2 regions of the Oceanobacillus sp. FSL K6-2867 genome follow, and region 1 is predicted to be linked to the other one. Evidence: riboswitches for the same ligand, from Rfam matches in the RefSeq annotation. Region 1 holds a riboswitch; the other holds the start of a gene.
The links. Region 1 has a riboswitch for FMN ahead of NSQ77_RS02320 (ECF transporter S component). Riboswitches for the same ligand answer to the same signal wherever they lie in the genome.

Region 1 (3,213 bases):
CTATACACTTGCTGCGTATGAAGGCACCTATACGTTAAAAGTCTTAGCTGCTGGATATCACGGAAAAGAAGTTGAAGTTGACCTTAGTGAATCAGATGCAGAAATCAATGTAGAACTAGAGCCATTTTATACTGTTCCAGGTGGAGAAATTGGCTATGATGATGGAACTGCAGAGAATGCCCGTGCCTTTTATGATGCAGGAAATGGCTGGGGTGTGAAAATGTCATTGCCTGAAGGTCAAGAAACTGCACTTGTTACAGAAGGTGTATTCCAATTCCATGATACGGATTGGCCAAGCCCAGGTGGAACAGAATTTGCAGTTGAAGTATGGGATGCCAGCGGACCAGATGGAACACCAGGTGAAAGAATAGCCGGACCAGTAGATGCTGAAGCAATTAGAAGTCTGGATGAATGGACAGTAGTTGATTTATCTGAACATGCAATCCAGGTTGATGGCGATTTCTATATGGTTTATATTCAAACTGGAGCAAATCCAAATGTACCAGGGCTTGCTACCGATGAAAGTGGACCAAATGCAGAGCGCAGCTATCAATATGTTGGCGGAGCATGGTCACCATCTCCTGCTGCAGAAGGAAACTATATGATTCGTGCGCGTGTAGCATATGGTGTAGAAAACCCAGTTATTACCTCACCAGAGGAAGATTTCATTACAAATGAACCCGAATTAACAGTGGAAGGTACTGCTTCTGAAACAACCACCGTTCAATTGCTGAATAATGGGGAAGAAGCAGGCACTGCTGAAATTGGTGAAGACGGTACGTTCGCTTTGCCGATAGAATTAACGGAGGGTGAAAATGAATTCCAAGCAGTATCATTGCTTGATGATGTCCAAGTTGGAGAATCCGAAGCCATTACCGTAACTTTGGATACAGAAGCACCTGAATTAACAATTGATACGCCGGCTGATGGCGATAAGGTGAATCGTGAAAGTGTAACAGTAGAAGGAACGGTAGCTGATGAAAATCTTGAATTTGTTGAAGTGAATGGTCAGGAAGCGTCGGTTAAGGATGGAAGCTATTCGAAGCGAATTTTACTTGATGAAGGTGAAAACACAATCGAAGTTGCAGCAGGAGATTCAGCTGGAAATACAACAACTGAGTCCGTTCCAATTGCGGTTGACTTTACAGCTCCTGAACTTGAAAATCTAACGCCGACAGAAGATGTCCATGTCAAAGCTGGTGAGAGCGTGAAGTTTGAATTTGATAGTGAGCCAGGATTAAAAGCAACATATTTTATCCATATGCCACTAACAAATACAACGAAAAATGCAACAGAGCTTCCAATGATGGAAACTGCTGAAGGACATTATGAAGGCTACTGGACAGCAACAAGCAGTGTTGTTGCTGAAGGAGCAGTCATAGAAGTAAAAGTAGTAGACGCTTTTGGTAATGAAACACGCGAACAAGCAGAAGGAAAGTTATTTATTAATGCAGAATAAGTAAAATGCGGGGGCTTTGGTCCCTGCATTTTTCTATGGTTGCTTGTCCAAACGTCAAAGGTACCAACGCATTCAAATCATCAATAAAGTTTCACATAATAAAATATCTTATAATTTGACATTCATTTAATTACGAGTTTTTATCTTGCATTGAGAGAAAAATAGTGTATAATAAATTTAACAATTAAATAATCGATTCCAATCTTCGGGGCAGGGTGAAATTCCCGACCGGCGGTAATAAGCAGAGATGCTTTAAGTCCGCGAACTGCAAAGCTAATTGCTATGTGGTTGACCTGGTGCGAATCCAGGACCGACAGTTACAGTCTGGATGGGAGAAGATATCGAGCCGGATTTGGTGCATTTCGCGCCGTATTTGACTATCAATTAATTAACCCCTAAAGCCCCTTTATGCTTTAGGGTTTTTGTGTCAGTTAGGCTAGTATCCTTCATCACGAGAATGGAATCGATAAGAGATGAAGGGGGAATAGATGATGCGTAACAATAGCAAGCAATCATCAAATTTATTAAAACTTATTATTTTAGCTTTACTAGGGACAATTTCACTTTTGTTATTTTTCTTGAATTTCCCACTGCCATTTTTACCACCTTATTTAAAAATTGATTTTAGTGATGTGCCAGCATTAATGGCTTCACTTATTTTCTCACCACTTGCCGGTGTAGTTGTTGTAGCAGTGAAAAATTTACTTTATTTAGCGGTTTCAGGTGCAGGAGATCCAATTGGTGTTGCAGCGAACTTCCTTGCAGGAGTTATGTTTGTTGGACCGGTTTCCATTCTGTATCATAAATATAAAGGTGTTAAAAGTGTTGTTTCTGGATTAGTTACAGGGACATTAATTATGGCAGTCGGAATGAGTGTATTAAATTACTTTGTCATTCTTCCTGCATATGGTTGGTTTATGGGATGGGGCGAAATGACAATGCAAGTAAAGTGGACCGCCGTTCTAGCAGGTGTGCTGCCATTTAACATCATAAAAGGTATTATCGTCGCACTATTATTTGTACCATTATTTATAAAAATGCATAGCTGGATTAAACAGCAGCAAGCAAAATTTATATAAACAATAAAAGCTAATCTCTATCAAAGAGGTTAGCTTTTTTATTAGCTATGCTCGAGCCTTAATCTCTCATTGCTCCCGCCTGGCGGGCCGTCATTGCACCTTGTCCCTCGTTTAAATCCTTTTGAATTTCTTGTTTTACTTTTTCAGCATCGGTTCCGGCAAATCCTGGCTTTGTACTAGAACGCAATGTCTTATTAGCTTGTTGTTCCTGTGGCATATTAAACCTCCTAAATATAATGTGTAATATCTATATTATTCACTAAAAAGCAATCATTATGTTAACAGTATTGGATCACAAGCAATTGAAAGTATATTTTAATAAAATACGTTGGGATGGTTTGTTAAAAACATTTTCTAAACAATGACATTAATACAAGCATTCTTTCATACTGTATTCTAGAGGTGGTAAAATGGCAAGAATTGCTTACCGGGATGCAGACGTTGACTTAATGGCAAGGATGATGAGAGCAGAGGCTGAAGGTGAAGGAAAGCAAGGGATGCTCTATGTAGGTAATGTCATTGTTAACCGTGTTGTAGCAGATTGTACGGATTTTGCTGATTTGCGAAACGTTGAAGATGTTATTTTTCATGTGCAAGGCGGAAATTATTCATTTGAAGCTGTTCAAAAAGGGAATATGTTTTATCAGCGAGCAAGAGAATCAGAAAGGAGATTAG
Region 2 (3,213 bases), 2.2 Mb from region 1:
TGCAATTGGATAGTCCTTTGTCAAATTCCAGGGTGCTGAGCCGGCCATTTCCGTAATCTGGAATGTTCGGCCTGCCATTGGTTCATAAAGTGAAGGCGTTTTTTTCGAAGGGGTTGACGCACCAATAGACAATGCTTTGTCAGCAGTTGCTGGCGCGCCAACCGTCCAGTCTTCAGGACCACTATTACCATTCGCGATAACCACTGGCACACCTAGCTCTGCAGCACGATTAACCGCTACACTTGTTGGGAAATCCGGGACATTCACATCGTTTCCCAGGGATAAATTGATAACATCTACTCCATCTTCAATCGCCTTCTCCATTGCAGCGATAACTTGTATAGATGTTCCTGCACCGCCAGGGCCAAGTGCCCGATATGCGTAAATCTCTGCATCTGGTGCGACTCCCTCCAGTTCTCCGTCAGCTGCAATAATTCCCGCCACATGTGTACCGTGCGATGTCGGTACGCCCTGCTCTGGTATTGTCTCCATTGGGTCTTCATCAAGATCAACGAGGTCATATCCGCCCCTGTAATTTTTCTGCAGATCCGGATGATTATGGTCAATTCCAGTATCGATAACCCCAACCTTTATCCCTTTTCCAGTGAATGAAGTCGTATTTAAATCAGAGGGAATTACCTGACCTTCTGTTTCAGCCTGTTTATTTGGAAGCGCCTTATATTGCTGTACCGAATGTATGCTTTGAACAAAAGGAAGTGCTTCTATTTTTTGCAAGTTTGAAGGCACTCCCTGCAATGCAATTCCATTGAACAATCGGCTATAAACTGCAATAACCTCGATAAATGGATGATATGTTTCCAAATACTCTTTATGTACCTCTGGATCCCCTTCTACTTCGATGATGATAGATTCCATTTCTTCTTTCGCCTGAAGTTCTTGTGGGTATGGAATAAATAGAAGTAAAAGCAATAAAAAGGTGCCAAAAATCCGCATAGGTGCCCGCTCCCTTTTTTAGCAATAGCATTTGAAATAAATTACGTTCTTATACATTTGCTTTGATTACGTCAGACTTATTAATTTTTTGCCTTGCTTTTATAATTGAACTAATGGTATACTGTTTTCAAAATTCAATACGCATATTCCTTCGGGGTCGGGTGAAATTCCCAACCGACGGTGATGAAGCATAGCTTCTAAGTCCGTGACCCGTGCGGTTTTTATAGGGCATAACCTATAAACCAAGCGGTGGATCTGGTGCAAAACCAGAACCGACAGTTAAAGTCTGGATGGGAGAAGGAATTTTAGGTAGGCACGCTAATTGTAATGCTTTTGGCGAGTGCTGTTATTTGTATACTTTTCATATAAATGACCAGGTGCTCTTTTGATGTATTACATAATCTTTTCCATTGCTTACTATTAAAATTCTAATCACAAGCCTCTGAGGAAACTCAGGGGCTTTTTCATTTCCTCCAGCTCGAGCGTCAATCAACTTGCAAGACTTCTTTGCTTCCATACGTTGCTGACCGAGTGCTTCCAAAGGATGCGATTTCTATATGAAAGGAAGTGAGTTACGTGTTTACAGGATTAATTGAGGAAAAAGGTGTCGTAAAGAAAATGCTGAAGGTTTCCGATCAGGCTGTCCAAATGACTATTGGCTCCAGCAAGGTAATTGATGATGTTGCGATTGGTGACAGTATTGCTGTTAATGGCATTTGCCTAACAGTAACTAGTTATACCTCCAATAGCTTCCAGGTGGATGCTATGCCAGAAACAATAAAATCTACTTCTTTGCAAGCTTTAAAACCTGGTTCTGAAGTAAATCTGGAACGGGCGATGGCAGCAAATGGAAGATTTGGCGGGCACTTTGTATCTGGTCATGTTGATGGAACAGGTCAAATTGTCCATGTGTACCAGAAAGAAAATGCTATTTATTACGATATCGAAATATCTGAATCTCTTATTCCATTTTTAATGCATAAAGGTTCCATAACAGTTGATGGAATTAGTTTGACACTTTTCGAAGTAAAACAAAATCAATTCACCATCTCCCTTATTCCCCACACTGCAGCAGAAACCATTCTTGGTGAAAAAGGTAAAGGGGATATCGTGAATATCGAATGCGACATGCTTGCAAAATATGTTCGAAATATGCTCAATAGTCAAAGCATGAAGCAGGAGTCAGGAATCAGTCCAGATTTTCTAGAAAAAAATGGATTCATATAGGAGGTAAAATAATCATGCATACCATTGAAGAAGCAATTACTGATTTAAAGCTTGGAAAACCAATTATTGTTGTCGATGACGAAAATCGAGAAAATGAAGGTGACTTTGTTGCTTTATCTGAAAAAGTGACACCTGAATTGATTAATTTCCTGATTACACATGGAAAAGGTCTCGTATGTGTTTCTCTGCCACCAGAACACGTGAAAAATATCGGGCTGTTACCAATGGTCGATCAGAACACGGATCCATATGGCACTGCTTTTACAGTATCTGTTGACCACAAAAATACTACTACTGGGATTAGTGCAGCAGAAAGAGCAAACACTATTCTGGCTTTAACCGATCCTCACGCACATATTAGTGATTTCAAACAACCAGGTCATATGTTTCCGCTTATCGCAAAGGATGGTGGCGTGTTAACTCGCCCCGGACATACAGAAGCAGCTGTTGATTTAGCACTTCTGAGTGGAGCATTTCCATCAGGTGTTATCTGTGAAATCATTAAGGACGACGGTACAATGGCACGACAACCTGACCTTGAGATCATGGCTGAAAAATTTGATCTAAAGATCATCTCAATAGCAGATTTAATTGTCTATCGCAATACAAATAAAAAAATGATTATTCATTCGTAAAGGAGAAAGAAGAATATGGGAAAAGTATATGAAGGAAACGTAGTTGGTACAGATTTAAAAATCGGAATTGTGGTTGCCCGCTTTAATGAATTTATAACATCAAAACTATTGGATGGTGCACACGATGCTCTGAAAAGACATGGTGTTGCCGAGGATAATATTGATATTGCATGGGTTCCAGGCGCATTTGAAATTCCATTAATTACACAGAAGATGGCAGCACTTAATAAATATGACGCTATTATCACATTGGGAACGGTGATTCGCGGATCTACTCCACATTTTGATTATGTTTGTAATGAAGTCGCTAAAGGTGTTGCAAATGTTTCGTTTCAAACAAGCAAGCCAATCATCTTCGGTGTCTTGACAACAGAATCGATTGAACAAGCAATTGAAC

Region 2: it holds a riboswitch for FMN, as region 1 does, so the genes downstream of both, ribE (riboflavin synthase) here and NSQ77_RS02320 (ECF transporter S component) in region 1, are expected to answer to the same signal.

What each region holds. Positions count from the first base shown of each region.
Region 1 is NZ_CP150144.1:506,936-510,148, reverse strand. It holds gene NSQ77_RS02325 (S8 family serine peptidase) at 1-1,459, shown strand, start outside; FMN riboswitch at 1,657-1,803, shown strand; gene NSQ77_RS02320 (ECF transporter S component) at 1,951-2,538, shown strand; gene NSQ77_RS02315 (hypothetical protein) at 2,597-2,755, opposite strand; gene NSQ77_RS02310 (cell wall hydrolase) at 2,949-3,213, shown strand, end outside.
Region 2 is NZ_CP150144.1:2,718,590-2,721,802, reverse strand. It holds gene NSQ77_RS13300 (S8 family serine peptidase) at 1-954, opposite strand, end outside; FMN riboswitch at 1,098-1,260, shown strand; gene ribE (riboflavin synthase) at 1,531-2,181, shown strand; partial or broken gene ribB (3,4-dihydroxy-2-butanone-4-phosphate synthase) at 2,193-2,804, shown strand; gene ribE (6,7-dimethyl-8-ribityllumazine synthase) at 2,832-3,213, shown strand, end outside.